DNA from 3 places in the Nonomuraea sp. NPDC049695 genome. Region 1 is predicted to be linked to each of the others. Evidence: predicted binding sites of a transcription regulator. Region 1 holds the regulator's gene; each other region holds the start of a gene.

Region 1 (6,300 bases):
GCAGCTCGACCTCGTAGCGGCACAGCACGTCGAGCCTGAGTGAGTCCTTCAGCGCCTCGCGCACGACGCACTCGGCGACCGTACCGGCGCCGTCCGTCAGATCGACCCGCTCACCGGCCCGCAGGCGGCGCACGGAGGCCGCGTGCCGCCCCTCGGGGCCGGCGAGCGTCAGCTCGGGCCCGTCCAGCTCCTCGGACAGGAACACCGGGACGGTCACGTCACCTGCCGTTGAAGGCGTCGCGCAGCCGGGAGAAGAAGCCCTGCTGGCCGGGGGCGAACTTGCCCGGCGGCCGCTCCTCGCCGCGCTGCTTGGCGAACTCGCGCAGCAGCTCCTCCTGCGCCGGGTCGAGGCGGGTCGGGGTCTCGACGTTGACGTGGATCAGCAGGTCGCCGCGGCCGGACTCGTTGAGCCGCTGCACGCCCCGCCCGAACATGGTGATGACCTGGCCCGACTGCGTGCCGGGGCGGACGTCGACCTCCTCGGAGCCGTCGAGCGTCTCGACCGCCAGGATGGTGCCGAGCGCGGCGGCCGTCATCGGGAGCTGCACGGTGCAGTGGAGATCGTCACCGCGCCGCTCGAAGATCTCGTGAGCACGCTCGACGATCTCCAGGAACAGGTCTCCGGGCGGGCCGCCGCCGGGGCCGACCTCACCCTCGCCGGCGAGCTGGATGTGGGTGCCGTCCTCGACGCCCGCGGGGATGCGGACCTTGATCGTACGGCGGGTGCGCACCCGGCCGTCGCCGGAGCACTCCTGGCAGGGGTGGCGGATGATGGTGCCGAACCCGCCGCACTGCGGGCACGGCCGCGAGGTCATGACCTGACCCAGGAACGACCGGGTGACCTGGGAGATCTCGCCGCGCCCGCTGCACATGTCGCAGGTGTCGGGATGCGTGCCGGGCGCCGCGCCGGCCCCGTGGCAGACCTCGCAGAGCACGGCCGTGTCGACGACCAGCTCGCGGGTGGTGCCGAACGCCGTCTCGCGCAGGTCCAGCTCGACCCGGATGGTGGCGTTGCGCCCCCTGCGGGCACGCGAACGCGGCCCTCTGGCGCCCGCCGCGGTGCCGAAGAAGGCGTCCATGATGTCGCTGAACGGGAAGCCCGCTCCGAAGCCGCCGGCGCCCGCGCCTGCTCCCGCTCCGCCGAACGGGTCGCCACCCAGGTCGTACATCTGGCGCTTGTTCGGGTCGGACAGCACCTCGTAGGCCTGCGTGATCTCCTTGAACCGCTCCTGGGTCTCAGGATCGGGGTTCACGTCGGGATGCAGCTCGCGGGCCAGGCGGCGGTACGCCTTCTTGATCTCGTCCTGACTGGCGTCACGGCGCACCCCGAGGGTGGCGTAGTAGTCGCTGTTTGCCACTTATCGACCTCTTATGATGCAGCCAGGATCTGGCTGACGTAGCGTGCCACCGCGCGCACGGCGCCCATCGTAACTGGGTAGTCCATCCTCGTCGGTCCCAGCACGCCGAGCCGGGCCAGTTGGTTGTCGCCAGAACCGTATCCGGTCGCGACGATGGATGTCCCCCGCAGGTAGGGGTTTTCGGAGCCGATGCGCACGGTGAGCGCGGACGGTGTGTCGTTGGAAGTCTCGCCCAGCAGCCGCATGAGCACGACGTGCTCCTCCAGCGCCTCGAGCACGTCACGCAGGCCGGTCGCGAAGTCGGCGCCCGCGAGGTTCGCCGCGCCGGCGAACACGATCTTCTCGTCGTACCGCTCGACCAGCGTCTCCAGCAGCACCGACAGGATCGTGGCCGCCGCGGGCCGGTCTTCGACGGGCAGCCGCTCGGGCAGGTCGGCGACGAGCTCGGGCACGTTGCTCAGGCCGCAGCCGTCGAGGGAGGCGTTGAACACCGCGCGCAGGTGGGCGATGCGGGTGTCCTCGATGTCCTCGGGCAGCTCGATCACCCGCTGCTCGACGCGGCCGGTGTTGGTGATCAGCACGAGCATGACCCGCCGCTCGTTGAGCGGCACCAGCTCGACGTGCCTGACCGTCGAACGCGTCAGCGTCGGGTACTGCACGACCGCCACCTGCCGGGTCAGCTGCGCGAGCAGCCGGACCGTGCGGGTGACCACGTCGTCGAGGTCGACCGCGCCCGCGAGGAACGTCTCGATCGCCCTGCGCTCGGCCGCCGACAGCGGCTTGACCTGCGAGAGCCGGTCGACGAACAGGCGGTAGCCCTTGTCCGTCGGCACGCGGCCCGCGCTGGTGTGCGGCTGGGTGATGTAGCCCTCCTCCTCCAGCGCGGCCATGTCGTTCCTGACCGTCGCGGGGGAGACCTTCAGGTTGTGGCGCTCGGCGAGCGCCTTGGAGCCCACCGGTTCGTTGGTGGACACGTAGTCTTCGACAATGGCGCGGAGCACCGCCAGCTTCCGATCGTCGAGCACGTGCTCACCTCCTGCCTCTGCCATTTGAGGAACGCAACCATCTAGCACTCTGAGTTCCTGAGTGCCAAGTGTACGGCTCTCGCCCACAAGGTGCGATAACAGCAGGTCGCAACCTGGCTCCTAGCTTCTTACAAGGGGCAAGTACCACACTTGCCGACATGAGCGACAATTCACCCCCTCCGCCGTACGGCCCGCAGCCCGCCTCACAGCCGGGTTACGGCCCTCAACCTGGGTCCCAGCCGGGCTACGGCCCCCAGCCCGGCTCACAGCCGGGCTACGGGCAGCCTCCGCCGCAGTACGGGCCCGCGCCGCAGTACGGCCCGCCACCGCAGTACGGCCCACCGCCCCAATACGGCCCACCTCCTCAGTACGGACAATACGGCCAACAACCCCAATTTCCCCCTCGAATCGACTCGAAAGCCATCAAGCCGCGCCTGTGGTGGATCGGGCTCGTCTGGGGCGTCTTCGTCGTGTGCGCGATCGCCGGTGTCGTGGTGTTCTCCACGGGCCTGGTGAGCAGCGTGAGCGACCTGGCCCCGAGCAGGACGTTCGCGGCCGGCGAAAGCGTGACGATCCCGGTCGACCCGGCAGACCGGCCCGCGGTCTACCTCTCCAGCGACACGCAGGTCAACTACGTGTGCGAGATCTCCGGCCAGGCCAAGCTCGCCAAGACCACGGGCAGGCAGACGGTCACGTCCGGGTCCGTCACCTGGGTGGAGCTCTTCGTGATCAACGCGCCGTCCAAGGGCGACTACCAGCTCACCTGCACCACCCAGGAGCAGGCCGACGTGCGGTACGGCGTGGGCCGTCCGCTGGCCTCGGCCGCGGGCGGCATCGCCGGCGGTGTGGCCGCGCTCCTGCTGATCCCGGGCGCGGGGCTGCTCGTCGCCGTCATCGGCACGATCGTCGTCCTGGTACGCCGCAGCGGCGCGCGCAAGCGCCTTGCGGTCGCCGGGTGATTTGCTACGGTCCCCGTGTGTACGAGGGCGATGTGCTGGCGGGAAATTGGCGGCGGCCGGGGAAGGGCAAGATCCCCAAAGTGCCCGCCGAGCTGGACCTCGTCGTGGAGGACGCCGACAGCGGCTTCTGCGGCGCGGTGGTGGCCTGCGACAAGGAGGCCGTGACGCTCGAAGACCGGTTCGGCAAGCGCCGGCTGTTCCCGCTCGCGCCCGCCGCGTTCCTGCTGGAGGGCCGGCCCGTGACGCTGGTACGCCCGGTGGCGGCCCCCGCGGCCCCCGCGGCCCCCAGGCGCAGCGCGTCCGGCTCGATCGCCGTGGAGGGGCTGCGGGCGAGAGTCGCGAGGGAGAGCCGGATCTATGTGGAGGGCGTGCACGACGCCGCCCTGGTCGAGAAGATCTGGGGCCATGACCTGCGGGTCGAAGGGGTCGTGGTCGAATACCTGGAGGGCGTGGACCACCTGCCGGCCATCGTGGCGGAGTTCGGTCCGGAGCCGGGGCGCCGGCTGGGGGTGCTGGTGGACCATCTCGTGCCCGGGTCCAAGGAGAGCAGGATCGCGGCCGAGATCACCTCGCCGGACGTGCTCGTCGTGGGGCATCCGTTCGTCGACATCTGGGAGGCGGTCAAGCCGTCCGTGCTGCGCATCCCGGCCTGGCCCGCCGTGCCGCGCGGGGTGCCGTGGAAAGAGGGCGTGATCGCCGCCCTGGGCTGGCGCATGGAGCCCGCGGAGGCGTGGCGGCGGATCCTCGGCGCCGTCTCCACGTACGCAGACCTGGAGCCGGAACTCCTCGGCCGGGTCGAGGAACTGATCGACTTCGTTACGGAGGCATCATGAGCCAGGACCCGCCGCAGCCGGCGCCGGACGACGACGCCACCCGCTTCGTCCCACCGTCTGACATCCCGCCCAGCCAGGGCTCCGGCCCTCAGCAGCCGGTCTACGGACAGCAGCCCGGCTCCGAGCCCGGCTACGGGCAGCAGCCCAGCTCCCAGCCCGGCTACGGGCAGCAACCCGGGTCGCAGCCCGGCTATGGACAGCCGGGCTACGGCCAGCCCGGCTACGGGCAACCGGGCTACGGCGGACAGTCGGGTTACGGTCAACCCGGATACGGGCAGCCCGGCTACGGTCAGTCCGGTTATGGCCAGCCCGGCTATGGCCAGCAGCCCCCGAGCTATGCCCCTCCCCCACCCGGTTACGGCCCGCCGCCGCAGCCCGGCTACGGATATGCCACGCCCCCGGGAGAGCCGTACGTCCCCGGCAGGTTCGGCCCCCGCCCGGGCACCGACGACACAACCATGGCGATGCTCTCGCACTTGCTCGGCCTGCTGGTCTCATGGATCGGCCCGCTGATCATCTACCTGATGAAGAAGGACGAGTCCCCCTACGTCAGGGATCAGGCGGCGGAGGCGCTCAACTTCCAGATCACGATGTTCATCGGCTACGTCATCGCCTTCGTCCTGGCGTTCATCTTCATCGGCCTGCTCCTGCTGCCGGTCATCTGGGTCCTGTCCCTGATCTTCCACATCCTGGCCGCCATAGCCACCAACCGGGGCGAGAGGTACCGCTACCCGTTCTCCATCCGCATGATCACCTAGACCAGCAGATCCCTGACGAGGGCGTCGGCCAGCAGCCGCCCCTGGAGCGTGAGCACCATCAGGCCCGACCTGAACGGCCCGGGCTCCAGCAGCCCGCGCGCCAGGGCGCTCGCCACGGCCGGGCGCGCGGCGGGCGCCACCTCGGCCAGCGGATAGCCGGACGACAGCCGCAGCTCCAGCATCAGCCGCTCGGCCGCCCGGTCGTCGTCGCCGAGCACCTCGCGCGCGTGGGCGGGCGAGGCGCCGGCGGCCAGGCGCTGGGCGTAGGCGGCCGGGTGCTTGACGTTCCACCAGCGGGTGCCGCCGACGTGGCTGTGGGCGCCGGGACCGGCGGCCCACCAGTCGCCGCCGGTCCAGTAGAGCAGGTTGTGGCGGCAGCGCGCCTGCTCGGAGGTGGCCCAGTTGGAGACCTCGTACCAGCTGAACCCGGCCTGCGACAGCAGCTCGTCGGCGATCTGGTAGCGGTCGGCGGCCACGTCGTCGTCGGGCATGGGCAGCTCGCCGCGCCTGATCCTGGCCGCCAGCCTGGTGCCCTCCTCGACGATCAGCGAGTACGCCGACACGTGGTCGGGCCCGGCCTCGATCGCGGCGGCGAGCGAGGACCGCCAGTCGTCGTCGGACTCGCCGGGCGTGCTGTAGATGAGGTCGAGGTTGACGTGCTCGAACCCGGCCTGTCTGGCCTCCCGCACGGCCGCCGCCGCCCTTCCGGGGGTGTGCCGGCGGTCGAGCACCTGGAGCACGTGCTCGCGTGCGCTCTGCATGCCGAAGCTGACCCGGTTGAAGCCGCCCTGGCGGAGCTTGTCGAGGTAGGCGGGGTCCACGGATTCGGGGTTGGCCTCGGTGGTCACCTCGGCCCCCGGCCGCAACCCGAACTCCGAGTCGATCGCGGCCAGGATCCTGGACAGGTCTTCCGGAGGCAGCAGCGTGGGCGTGCCGCCGCCGAAGAACACCGTCTCCACCGGCAGGTCGGCCGCGCCCAGGACGCGGCGCGCGAGGCGGATCTCCTCGACGACCGTGTCCGCGTAGTCCCGTTGCGAGGCGTCGGGGCCCAGCTCGGCGGCGGTGTAGGTGTTGAAGTCGCAGTAGCCGCAGCGGGTCACGCAGAACGGCACGTGCACGTAGAAGCCGAACGGCCGCTCGCCGAGGCCCTTCAGGGCGCTGTCGGGCAGCTCGCCCGTGGTGGGCGCGGGATCGCCGTCAGGCAGGGTGGATGGCACGCTTCCAGTTTGCCGGGTGCTCAGAGATGCTCGGGGTGTTCGCGGATGCCAGAACCGGCCGAAAGGGGTCCCCTCATGGCGGGCATCGGCATCGTGGGGGCGGGCATTTCCGGCCTGACCCTCGCGCTGCGCCTGCAGCAGCTCGGCATC
Region 2 (6,300 bases), on a different contig from region 1:
AGCCAGGTTCAGCACCTGGCTCCACATCGTGACGGCCAACTGCGCGCGCACCACGTACAGGTCGCTGAAGCGCAGGGCGGCCGAGCAGAGCTCCGACGAACTGCCCATGCAGAAGCCCGACGTGCGGCGGGTGAGCGTGATCGCCGGATCGCGGCTCGACCTCCTGGACGCCATGGAGGCGCTGGAGGCCGACAAGCCCGACCTGGCGCAGGCGCTGGTGCTGCGCGACATCGTCCAGCTCGACTACAACGAGGTGGCCGATCAGCTCGGCATCCCGCTCGGCACCGCCAAGTCGCGCATTCACCAGGCGCGGAAATACGTGCAGGGAGTGCTGGGGGAGGACTATCGTTGAGACATCGCATCTCACCTGTTGAGACAAGTGGCCATTTAGGCCCCCTGGGCAGGTAGAGTCCATTTCAACAACTGAATATTGCTCATCCAGAGGGGTGGAGGGACCGGCCCTACGAAGCCCCGGCAACCCTCCCGGCTTGAGGCTCGCGACCTGGCGAGGCCGACCGGGACAAGGTGCCAATTCCGGTCTGCGGTCAAGGTGGCCGCGGGCGAAGATGAGGGAAGGCCTCGCTTCATGTCGCTCGACTTTGGTCCTGCTGTCGGTCTGTCCTGCCGCGAATGCGGTACGCGTTACCCCCTCGGTCCCAGCTTCGCGTGTCAGGAGTGTTTCGGGCCGCTCGAAGCGGCCTATTCCTTCGGCACCGTGACCCGCGCGGACATCGAGTCGGGTCCGTCCAACATCTGGCGTTACCGGTCGTTGCTCCCCGTTCCTGTCGATGTCGCCAGTAAGCCCAACATGAACCCGGGATGGACCAAACTGGTCAAGGCCGGAAACCTCGGGCGCGCGCTCGGTCTCAAGTCCCTGTACGTCAAGGACGACTCGGGCAACCCCACCCATTCATTCAAGGACCGCGTGGTCGCCATCGCCGTCGAGGCGGCCCGTAACTTCGGCTTCCACACGCTTTCCTGCTCCTCCACCGGCAATCTCGCGGGCGCGGTCACCGCCGCGGCGGCGCGGGCCGGGCTCGAGGCGTGCGTGTTCATCCCGGCCAACCTGGAAGCGGCCAAGATCGCCATGGCCCGGGTGTTCGGCGGCAAGCTGATCGGCATCGACGGCACGTATGACGAGGTCAACAGGTTCTGCTCCGAGCTGATCGGCGACCCGCTGGGTGACAAGTGGGGGTTCGTCAACGTCAACCTGCGGCCGTACTACGCCGAGGGCTCGAAGACGCTCGCGTACGAGATCGCGGAGCAGCTCGGATGGCGGCTGCCCGAGCAGATCGTCATCCCCATCGCCTCGGGCTCGCAGCTCACCAAGATCGACAAGGGCTTCCGGGAGCTGGTGCAGCTGGGACTGGTCGAGGACACGCCGTACAAGATCTTCGGGGCGCAGGCGGCCGGGTGCTCGCCGGTCTCCACCGCGTACAAGGCGGGGCACGACGTCGTACAGCCGGTCAAGCCCGACACCATCGCCAAGTCCCTGGCCATCGGCAACCCGGCCGACGGGCCCTATGTGCTGGACATCGCCCGGCGCACCGGCGGGGCCGTCGAGGACGTCACCGACGCCGAGATCGTGGCCGCGATCAAGCTGCTGGCCTCGACCGAAGGCGTGTTCGCCGAGACGGCGGGCGGGGTGACCGTGGGCGTGCTGAAGAAGCTCGCCGAGAGCGGGCGGCTCGATCCCGAGGCCGAGACCGTGGTCCTCAACACCGGCGACGGACTCAAGACGCTCGACGCGATCAGCGACGACGCCAAGCCCACGGCCGTGATCCGGCCCTCCCTCGACGCGTTCCGCGCGGCTGTCTGACAACCAGGAAAGGCGAGTTTAACCATGAGCGTTACTGTGCGGATTCCCACCATTCTGCGCACGTACACCGGGGGTAACGCGGAAGTCAGTGGCGAGGGCGCGACTCTTCGTGACGTCCTCATCAAGCTGGACTCCGACTACCCGGGGATCGGCGCGAGAATTTTGGATGAATCGGGCAAGATTCGTCGTTTCGTCAACGTTTACGTTGGGGAAGAGGACGTCCGATTCGCCGAGGGGCTCGACACTGCAGCCCCTGAGGGCACTCAGATCTCTATCATCCCGGCGGTCGCCGGCGGCTGAGTGCTATAGATCACATCCTTGAAGGCGCCCCTTGTGGGCGCCTTCTGCTTTTCCAGGGCAAATGAACGTTTCATCGAGCTTCGGTGCGGAGAAATGCTTCTTTTGCGGATTGACTCTGTTGCCAAACCCCGTGCCACAGGTATGGTCGAGGGCGATCGTCTGGCCGATTTTCCGTTATGTCAGTCGATTACGGGTCTCGCGGAGGAATGGGCGAGATCTGTGGGCCCAGTAAGAGGAGTCGGAAGTGGCGCAGGGCACCGTCAAGTGGTTCAACGCGGACAAGGGCTACGGCTTCATCGCGGTAGACGGTGGTAAGGATGTATTCGTCCATTACTCAGCGATACTGATGGACGGGTACAGAGCTCTCGAACAGGGGCAGCGCGTCGAGTTCGAGATCACGCAAGGCCAGAAGGGTCCCCAGGCAGAGGCCGTTCGCGCGGTCTGACACGCCCCACCTGGTATGCACCGGCAGGATCGCGCGGTAGCGCAGTCCGTGCGAACCTGCCACCTCTCTTTCGTCGACTCGGGTGCGGCGAGCCGCATGGGGCAGCTCGCCGCGCTCTGCTTATTGCCTCTGCTCCGCAGAGGCGGCTCGGTCGCTGAAAGCCGTCGCCTTCCCTCGTCTCTCCGGTCGCTTCGCTCCCTGCGTTCCTCAGTCCAGGCAACGCGTGTTCAGGCGTCGGCGTACCCCCACCAGGGAAGGAACACCCGGTGGGTGTCCTCTCGCTTGCACTCGGCAGGGTAGAGTGCTAAACAGTTCGTTGGCACTCTCTGATGCAGAGTGCCAACGATCGGATCGGGACGATGGGGTCTGCCGAAGGAGACGCCGACCCATGCCGTCGCGGGCGTCGGCTCGGTCCACGACAAGCCACCCTGCATCTGGGAGGTCTAGCCTTATGGCAGCCAAGATGATCGCGTTTGACGAGGACGCCCGGCGCGGTCTCGAGCGCGGTATGAACCAGCTCGCCGACGCCGTCAAGGTGACCTTGGGTCCCAAGGGCCGCAACGTCGTGCTGGAGAAGAAGTGGGGCGCTCCCACGATCACCAACGACGGTGTGTCCATCGCCAAGGAGATCGAGCTCGAGGACCCCTGGGAGAAGATCGGCGCCGAGCTGGTCAAGGAAGTCGCCAAGAAGACGGACGACGTCGCCGGCGACGGCACCACGACCGCCACCGTGCTCGCCCAGGCGCTGGTGCGTGAGGGCCTGCGCAACGTCGCCGCCGGCGCCAACCCGATGGCCCTGAAGAAGGGCATCGAGGCCGCCGTCGAGCGCGTCAGCGAGGAGCTCTCCAAGCTGGCCAAGGACGTGGAGACCAAGGAGCAGATCGCTTCCACCGCCTCCATCTCCGCCGCCGACCCCGAGATCGGCTCGCTCATCGCCGAGGCGATGGACAAGGTCGGCAAGGAAGGCGTCATCACCGTCGAGGAGAGCAACACCTTCGGCCTCGAGCTCGAGCTCACCGAGGGCATGCGCTTCGACAAGGGCATGACGTCGATGTACTTCGTCACCGACTCGGACCGCATGGAGGCCGTGCTCGAGGACCCGTACATCCTGATCGTCAACAGCAAGGTCTCGGCCAACAAGGACCTGCTGCCGCTGCTCGACAAGGTCGTCCAGTCGGGCAAGCCGCTGCTGATCATCGCCGAGGACATCGAGGGCGAGGCCCTGGCGACCCTGGTCGTCAACAAGATCCGTGGCCTGTTCCGCTCCGTGGCGGTCAAGGCTCCGGGCTTCGGTGACCGCCGCAAGGCCATGCTCAACGACATCGCCATCCTGACCGGCGGCCAGGTCATCGCCGAGGAGGTCGGTCTCAAGCTCGAGAACGCCACCCTCGACCTGCTCGGCCGCGCCCGTAAGGTCGTGGTGACCAAGGACGAGACCACGATCGTGGACGGCGCCGGTGACGCCGAGCAGATCGCCGGCCGGGTCAACGAGATCCGCGCCGAGATCGAGCGCACCGACTCCGACTACGACCGCGAGAAGCTCCAGGAGCGCCTGGCCAAGCTGGCCGGCGGCGTGGCCGTCATCAAGGCCGGCGCCGCGACCGAGGTCGAGCTGAAGGAGCGCAAGCACCGCATCGAGGACGCCGTGCGCAACGCCAAGGCGGCCGTCGAGGAGGGCATCGTGCCCGGCGGTGGCGTGGCGCTGCTGCAGGCCGGCGCCAAGGCGTTCGACAAGCTCGAGCTCAACGGTGACGAGGCCACGGGCGCGGCGATCGTGCGCAAGGCCCTCGAGGAGCCGCTGAAGCAGATCGCCGTCAACGCCGGCCTTGAGGGCGGCGTCGTGGTGGAGCGCGTTCGCAACCTCACCCCGGGTGAGGGCCTGAACGCCGCTTCCGGCGAGTACGTCAACATGTTCGAGGCGGGCATCCTCGACCCGGCCAAGGTGACGCGCTCCGCGCTGCAGAACGCCGCTTCCATCGCGGCGCTCTTCCTCACCACCGAGGCCGTCATCGCGGAGAAGCCCGAGAAGACCCCTGCCGCTCCGGCCATGCCGGGCGGCGGCGACATGGACTTCTAGGTCTCTCCTCGCCGCAAGAGCGAAAGGCGGCCCGGGGTCTCCCCGGGCCGCCTTTGTGCGTTTCAGGACAGATCCGCTGGTCATACCCCGTAGACGGGGATGATGTGGCCGCGGGCCAGGGTGTTGGCGGTGATGTTGAAGCCCACCACGGCCGGGCTGACGTCGCCGTCCACGCCCAGCTTGTCGACCCCCAGCGCGTGGACCGTGAAGACGTAGCGGTGCGGGGCGCCAGGAGGCGGGGCCGCGCCGCCGTACTCCTTCTTGCCGTAGTCGTTGCGGGCGTGGATCGCCCCGGCGGGCAGGCCCTTGAACTCGGGGCCGTTGCCCGCGCCCGCGGGCAGCTCTGTCACGGAGGCAGGCAGGTCGAACAGCAGCCAGTGCCAGAAGCCGCTGCCCGTGGGGGCGTCGGGGTCGTAGCAGGTGACCGCGTAGCCACGGGTCTCGGCGGGCGCGCCCGACCAGCGGAGATGGGGTGACTGGTTCTGGCCCGTCATGCCCCAGTCGTTGAAGATGTGGAGGTCGCTCAGCCTCTCTCCGTCCCGGACGTCGTCGCTCTCGACCACGAGCGCGGGAACCGACGGCAGGTATTCGTGTGGCAGCGGTGCGGGCACGGCGTCCTCCTAGGTTGAGAGCTGCTTGCTCAGCCATCCTAGAAGCGGCCGTGCCCGCCGCCGGTCAGGTGATCGCGCCTACGCCGGCAGCTGCGCGGGCAGGGGCTTGTCGTGCAGGACCGTCAGCGACGTCACCGCTCGGGTCAGCACCACGTACAGTCTGGCCAGGCCCCGGGGCTCGGCCGCGACGATGTCGGCAGGCTCCACGACGATGACGTGGTCGTACTCCAGGCCCTTGGCCAGGGTCGCGGGGACGATCAACAGGCGGTGCTCCTCGGCGGAGTCCGGGTCGAGCACGGCATGGGGAATGCCGGCCAGCGCGCGCGAGACGTCGGCGATCAGGGCGTCCGGGACGATGACGCCGATGGAGCCCTCTTTGGCCAGGGCCTCCGCGGCGGCCTCCGCGACCGAGCCGCCGGGACGTACGGTGAGCGAGCCGACGCCTGGGCGGAGCGAGCGGGGAGCGGCCAGGTCGGGGGCGATGGAGGGGAGCAGGTGCGCGGCGTAGTCGAGGACCTCCCTCGGCACGCGGAAGCCGAGCGTCAGCTCGGTCACCTCGCCCTCGCGCTGGCCCAGGTGCTCGAGCACCGACTTCCACGAGCTGGTCGACCACGGGGTCGTGCCCTGGGCCAGGTCGCCCAGTACGGTGGCCGAGCCGTTGCGGCAGCGGCGGCCGAGCGCTCTCAGCTGCATCTCCGAGAGGTCCTGGGCCTCGTCCACCACCAGGTGGCCGAGTGACGGGGTGCGTTCCATCAGGTCGCGGAGTTCGTCCAGGAGCGCGGCGTCAGCGGCCGACCATTTGGCGGACTTCCAGCTCCGGTACGGCTTCCGCCAAATGAGCATTTCTTGCTCTTCGGGCGACAAATCGGATTTAGCTGCTTTGACGGCGGCAGCGAGAAATTCCGGGTCGGAGAGCAGGCGATAAAGGACCTGTTCTGGCGTTAGTTTTGGCCAGACCGTATCCACGAGCTGCTTCACCGGTTTCGACCTGGCCACGGCGTCCTGCACCCGGTCGTCGGGCGATTCGCCGCGCTGCTCCATTCGTACC
Region 3 (6,300 bases), on a different contig from region 1:
GAGTGCTGGGGCTGCCGTTCCCCGGCGGCCCGCACATCGACAGGTCCGCCCGCGACGGCTCGGGCACAGCCATCACGTTCCCGCGCGGCAAGATCGACGACGGCACGCTCGACTTCTCCTTCTCCGGCCTGAAGACGGCCGTGGCCCGCTGGGTCGAGGCCCGGGAGGCGTCAGGGCAGTCCGTCCACGTGCCCGACGTGGCCGCCTCGTTCCAGGAGGCCGTGGTCGACGTGCTGACCCGCAAGGCGCTGCAGGCGTGCCGGAAGTACGACGTGCACGACCTGCTGATCGGGGGCGGCGTGGCGGCCAACTCGCGGCTGCGCGCGCTGGCCCAGGAGCGGTGCGACGCGGCCGGCGCACGTCTGCGGGTGCCCCGTCCGGGGCTGTGCACCGACAACGGCGCCATGGTCGCCGCCCTGGGCTCCAACCTGGTCGCGGCCGGGATCTCGCCTTCGACCCTGGAGATCCCCGCCGACTCGTCGCTGCCGATCACGACGGTCCACGTCTGAGTCCCTTCCGCGCACTCGGACTCGGGTAGGCGGGGGTCCGGGCGAGCTCGCGCTGGGCGCTGCCGCTGTCCAGCCGGAGCTGGGTGCGGGACGGCCGGTGCCCTCGCTCGAGCGCGGCCACGGCGGCGGAGACCGCCTCGTGCAGCCCCCGCAGTAGGCAGAGCGCCGGCGCCATTATCCGAACGCGCCGGTGGAGCGTCGGCGTTGTTCTCCGGGTGCTCCGCTGGCGCGTCAGCGTCGTTCTGCGGGCACGCCGGCGGAGCGCCGACACCGTTGCCGAGGGCGGCAGCGGCGGGCGCGTAGCGGGGGCGCCCCACGAGGCGGAGCGCCGCGCGCCCCGCCTCGTCTCAGTGTGCCTGCCTCAGTCCTTGGACCGGCTTGGGCGTAGGAGGGCCTCGGCCAGGGCCAGCATGGTCTCCTCCAGGGCGCCCAGGCGCTTGGTGAGGTCGTCGGTCGCCGGCTGGACGATGCCGGTGACCGTCTCGGCGAGCTGGTCGCGGTCGGGGCGGGAGGTGACGAGCTCCGTGAGGGCGTCCGTGGCGGCGGCGAGGCGCTCCGCCTGGTCTCCCGCGTGCGTCTGGAGCAGCTCGCCCTGACTGGCCAGGGTGGCCGGAAGCTGTCCCACGCGCTCGCTGACGGCCTCGATGCGGTCGTCGAAGGTCTCCAGATGCGCGCCGGTCTGCTCGGCACGGGCGGCCAGGCCGTTCATGCGGGTGTCGATGCCGTCGAATCGGCTGCTCAGGTGCTCCTCGGCCTCGATCAGGCGCTCGTCGATGGCGTCGATCTGGGTGTCGAGCTTGTTGAAGCGGCCCTCGTTGCGGGTGGCCGTCTCGTTGAGCCGCTGGTCGGCCGTCACCAGACGGTCGTCGAGCGCGGTGAAGCGGGCGTCGATGCGTACGTCGAGGGCGTCGAACCTGTCGTCGTGGCGGCCCAGATGGCCGTCCACCGTGCCCAGCCGCTTGTCGACCCCGCCGAGCTGGCTGTCCACGGACGTGAGCCGTTTGTCGACCCCGACCATCCTGCCGTCGATCCCGTCGAGCCTCGTGTCGATGTCGGCCAGGCACTCGTCGGCGGACTCCAACCGGCTGTCGAACCCGGTGAGCCTGGAGTCGAGGCCCATGAGCTTGCCCTCCACCCGGTCGAGCCGGGAGTCCACGCCGCTGAGCCTGGCGCTCAGGCGCTGCTCGCTCTCGCCCAGCTGGACCGCGAGATGCTGGTCGGCCTCGTCGAGCCTGGTGGCGAGGCGCAGCTCGACGTCGGACAGGATGCTGGAGAGGTGGTCGTCGGACTCCTTGAGGCGGCCGGCGAGCCGCTCGTCCGCCTCGACCAGGCTGGTGGCGAAGCGCTGGTCGGTCTCGTCCATCCGGGCGGTGAGCTGCTGGTCGGTCTGGTCGAGCCGGGCAGTGAGCTGCTGGTTGGTCTGGTCGAGTCGGGCTGTCAGGTGCTGGTCCGTCTCGTCGAGTCTCGTGCTCAGGCGCCGATCGGTTTCGTCCAGGCGCGTGGTGAGATGCTCGTCCTGCTCGTTCAGCCGGACCGTCAGCTGCTCGGACAGATCGCCGACCACGACCTCGACCCGGTCAGTACGGGTGGTCAGCTCGGCCATCGACTTGTCGAGCCTGGTGAAGCGGCTGGCGGCGGCCTCCATGTTGGAATTGAGGGTGGCCAGCTTGGTGGCGAAGTCGGACATCCCCCTCGTAATGCCATCGGTGGTGTCGAGCACCGATTGCAGGCGGTTGAGGGCTTCCTCCACGCTGTCGCCCACCGTGCCCAGATCGGCCCGGAGGTTCGGCAGCTCGGCCACGGGGGCGACGTGGGCGTCCACGTGGCCCACCTTCTCCCCGACGGCGTCCACGTGGTCGCGCACCGCCTCCACGTGCTGGGCCAGCCCCTCCGCCCACATCGGCGGCTTGGCGGCGAGGTCGTCGAGCCGCCCGCTGACCGCATGCAGCGTGCCGCTGAGGCCGCCGAGCTCGCGCTCGCGCACCTCCCGCAGCAGCCACTCCATGCCTTCGAGTCGCTGGCGGATCTCGTCCAGCACTGCCCCCTGTGTGCGCTGCTCGTACACGTGATCCTGCGCGGCACGCGCGAGCAGATCCCGCATCCTCTCCGAGATGCCGGATTGGCCTCCTGCCTGGAGAAGGGTGGTGTGGTTGGAATGGTCCACCGAAAGCTCCTTTGGCTCGCCGACGGTCTGCCGCGCAGCGGTGGGGATAGGTCCGATTTGCAGATGGAAGCGAGAACACGGGTAACCGCATCAGGGGGAGAACTCCCGCCCGCCCACCTTAGTCCTTCGATCAAGGTCAGGAAGCGGCGAATTGAAAGATCGTGGGTAACGGAAAAATGTACGGTTTATGCAGGTGGGGTGGCATTGCAGATGATGACTGATGGCTTATCAATGATCCTGGTAAGGATGATTACCGCGGACTTTTCGCCATTCAGCCGTAGGTCCGATCTGAGGCGTTCGATGTCGACGGCGGAGCCACGCTTCTTTATGGTGACATTCCCGATTTGCCGCTCGCGGAGCAGCGCTCGCAGCTTTTTCAGTGAGAACGGGATGATGTCCGAGATTTCATATCTGGCCGCCCATGGGGTGTCGATCGGTTCGTCCCCGGTGATGTAGGCGATCAACGGGTCGAGCAGGCGTCCGCCCAAGATTTCGGACACCTCGCCCACGAGGTGCGCCCGGATGGCCGCGCCGTCCGGCTCGTAGACGTACCTGCCGGCCGGGCCGACCTGGGCCTCGACTCCTGTGGCCGTCAGCGTGTGCCCGCCGGGCAGCAGGGTGGCGCGCCGCATCGCCTCCTGGAGGCCGGTCCAGAGCGCGGCCTCCTTGACCTCGCCCTTGTACGACACCCACTCGGCCTCGGCGCCGTCCGGGATGAACTCGTACGGGATGCCCGGGGCGACCTTGACGCACGCGAGGGAGGCCCTGGAGACCAGGTCGAGCACCACCGGCCAGGGCGGGGAGTAGGCCATGGGGTCGAATGTCCTGCCCCTGCTAGTCCGCCTGGCCGGGTCGGCGAAGAGCACGTCGTACTCCTCCGGCCTGACCTCGGCCGCGTCCGCCACGGACACCGTCACCCTGTCGCCCAGCCCGAGCGCCTCGGCGTTGGCCCTGGCCACGGCGGCGGTCAGCGGGTCGGTGTCCACGGCGGTCACGGCGCAGCCGGCGCGGGCCAGCGCGAGGAAGTCGCCGCCGATGCCGCAACAGGCGTCTACGACGCTGGGCGTACCCGGCAGTGACCCGGTCAGGGACCCGGTCAGGCGGCGGGCGCGGTGCTCGGCGACCTCCGCCCGGGTGGACTGCTCCAGGCCGTGCGGCGTGAAGTACATCCGCGCGGCGTCCTCGCCGAACTTGGCCCTGGCGCGCTCCCTCAGCCCGGCCTGGGTCAGCGCGGCGGAGGTGAGGGCGGCGTCGTACGTCTTGCGAAGCTTTGTGGCGGCGGCGACCGGATCGGCTCCCGTCAGCTCCCCGGCCTCCGCGAGGGCCCGCTGTCCGCGCGGGGTCAGCAGCTCGGTGAAGGCGTCGAGGTCCACATCACCCGACGTTAGTGCCATGCCCGAGCAGGTTGGCCCGCGGGCGTACTGTGGGAAAGAGCAGTTGGGGTGCTGATCGCTCTCAGCAGACGCGTTCGTGTTGACTGTCAAGCCCCTCTTGCATATGTTTCCTGTTGGCACTCTCCCCTTGAGAGTGCCAACGTGCGACGAGGCAGGTCTGACACCCGCGACGGCAGGCCCAGCTGGTCGCCTCTTCTAGATCATTCAAATCTGAAGGGGAGGTCCGATCGTGACGACCGCCACTAAGGTTCCCGTTAAGCCGCTCGGCGACCGCATCGTGGTCCAGCCGCTTGAGGCTGAGCAGACCACCGCTTCCGGCCTGGTCATCCCGGACACCGCCAAGGAGAAGCCGCAAGAGGGCAAGGTCCTCGCGGTGGGCCCGGGCAACTGGGATGAGGACGGCGACAAGCGGATTCCGCTCGACGTCTCTGAGGGCGACATCGTCCTCTACAGCAAGTACGGCGGCACCGAGGTCAAGTACGGCGGCGAGGAGTACCTCGTGCTCTCCGCCCGCGACGTTCTCGCGATCATCGAGAAGTAAGCCGGTGTGTCGGGCCCCGGGCGCTCTTCAGGGCGGCCGGGGCTTTCCGACGCTAGGAGAGGACTTTCAGCAATGGCGAAGATCCTGGAGTTCGACGAGGCTGCCCGCCGCGCGCTTGAGCGCGGTGTCAACGCCCTCGCGGACGCCGTGAAGGTAACCCTCGGCCCGCGCGGCCGCAACGTCGTCATCGACAAGAAGTTCGGTGCACCGACGATCACGAACGACGGCGTCACCATCGCTCGTGAGATCGAGCTGGAGGAGCGCTACGAGAACCTCGGCGCCCAGCTCGCCAAGGAAGTTGCCACCAAGACCAACGACATCGCGGGTGACGGCACCACCACCGCGACCGTCCTGGCCCAGGCCATGGTCCGCGAGGGCCTGCGCAACGTGGCGGCCGGCGCCTCGCCCCTGTCGCTCAAGCGCGGCATCGACAAGGCCGCCAAGGAGATCAGCGACAAGCTGCTCGCCAGCGCCCGCGCGGTCGAGGACAAGAAGGAGATCGCCAACGTTGCGACGATCTCCGCTCAGGACGCGCAGATCGGCGACCTGATCGCCGAGGCGTTCGACAAGGTGGGCAAGGACGGTGTCCTCACCGTCGAAGAGTCCAACGCCATGGGCATGGAGCTCGAGTTCACCGAGGGCATGCAGTTCGACAAGGGCTACGTGTCGCAGTACATGGTGACCGACCCCGAGCGGATGGAGTCCGTCCTCGAGGACGCCTACATCCTGCTCACCCAGGGCAAGATCTCCTCCATCGCGGACTTCCTGCCGCTGCTGGAGAAGATCGCCCAGACGAAGAAGCCGCTGCTCGTGGTCGCCGAGGACGTCGAGGGCGAGGCCCTGGCCGTCCTGGTCACCAACAAGATCCGCGGCACGTTCACCTCCGTGGCGGTCAAGGCCCCCGGCTTCGGCGACCGCCGCAAGGCGATGCTGCAGGACATGGCCATCCTCACCGGCGGCCAGGTCGTCAGCGAGGAGGTCGGCCTCAAGCTGGAGCACGTCGGTCTCGAGGTGCTCGGCCAGGCCCGCCGCGTCGTCGTGACGAAGGACAACACCACCATCGTCGACGGCGCCGGTGACGCGCAGGCCATCGAGGACCGCGTCAAGGAGATCAGGCTCGCCATCGAGCAGTCCGACTCCGACTGGGACCGCGAGAAGCTGCAGGAGCGCCTGGCCAAGCTCGCCGGCGGTGTGTGCGTGCTGCGCGTCGGCGCCGCCACCGAGGTGGAGCTGAAGGAGAAGAAGCACCGCCTCGAGGACGCGATCTCCGCGACCCGCGCCGCGATCGAGGAGGGCATCGTCTCCGGCGGTGGCTCCGCGCTGATCCACGTCTCCAAGGAGCTCGACGACCTCGGCCTGTCGGGCGACGAGGCCACGGGTGTCGGCGTCGTCCGCCGCGCCCTGGTCGAGCCGGCCCGCTGGATCGCCGAGAACGCCGGTCTCGAGGGCTACGTGGTCACCCACAAGGTCGCCGAGCTGGAGGCCGGCCACGGCCTCAACGCCGCGACCGGCGAGTACGGCGACCTGATCGCGCAGGGTGTCATCGACCCGGTGAAGGTCACGCGCTCCGCCGTGCAGAACGCGGCGTCGATCGCGGGCATGCTGCTCACGACCGAGGCGCTCGTGGTGGACAAGCCCGAGGAGGAGGCCCCGGCCGCCGGCCAGGGCCACGGTCACGGCCACGGCCACTGA

What was found. The regulator HrcA, encoded in region 1, represses chaperone genes, less so after heat shock. The targets are predictions, from matches to a motif close to TTGGCACTCTCNNNNNGAGAGTGCCAA.
Region 2: a site for HrcA is predicted at 2,881-2,907, ahead of groL (chaperonin GroEL). Genes of this name have one in related genera too.
Region 3: a site for HrcA is predicted at 4,181-4,207, ahead of groES (co-chaperone GroES). Genes of this name have one in related genera too.

What each region holds. Positions count from the first base shown of each region.
Region 1 is NZ_JBFANV010000015.1:26,389-32,688, forward strand. It holds gene AB0J64_RS15880 (16S rRNA (uracil(1498)-N(3))-methyltransferase) at 1-217, opposite strand, end outside; gene dnaJ (molecular chaperone DnaJ) at 219-1,358, opposite strand; gene hrcA (heat-inducible transcriptional repressor HrcA) at 1,370-2,383, opposite strand; gene AB0J64_RS15895 (hypothetical protein) at 2,542-3,342, shown strand; gene AB0J64_RS15900 (DUF3097 domain-containing protein) at 3,360-4,175, shown strand; gene AB0J64_RS15905 (DUF4870 domain-containing protein) at 4,172-4,933, shown strand; gene hemW (radical SAM family heme chaperone HemW) at 4,930-6,150, opposite strand; gene AB0J64_RS15915 (styrene monooxygenase/indole monooxygenase family protein) at 6,226-6,300, shown strand, end outside.
Region 2 is NZ_JBFANV010000002.1:68,821-75,120, forward strand. It holds gene AB0J64_RS02480 (RNA polymerase sigma factor) at 1-352, shown strand, start outside; SAM riboswitch class I at 432-573, shown strand; gene thrC (threonine synthase) at 587-1,819, shown strand; gene AB0J64_RS02490 (MoaD/ThiS family protein) at 1,844-2,119, shown strand; gene AB0J64_RS02495 (cold-shock protein) at 2,364-2,564, shown strand; gene groL (chaperonin GroEL) at 3,016-4,641, shown strand; gene AB0J64_RS02505 (YbhB/YbcL family Raf kinase inhibitor-like protein) at 4,722-5,252, opposite strand; gene AB0J64_RS02510 (AAA family ATPase) at 5,331-6,300, opposite strand, start outside.
Region 3 is NZ_JBFANV010000028.1:28,286-34,585, forward strand. It holds gene tsaD (tRNA (adenosine(37)-N6)-threonylcarbamoyltransferase complex transferase subunit TsaD) at 1-509, shown strand, start outside; gene AB0J64_RS24170 (hypothetical protein) at 871-2,673, opposite strand; gene AB0J64_RS24175 (class I SAM-dependent methyltransferase) at 2,859-4,067, opposite strand; gene groES (co-chaperone GroES) at 4,294-4,608, shown strand; gene groL (chaperonin GroEL) at 4,681-6,300, shown strand.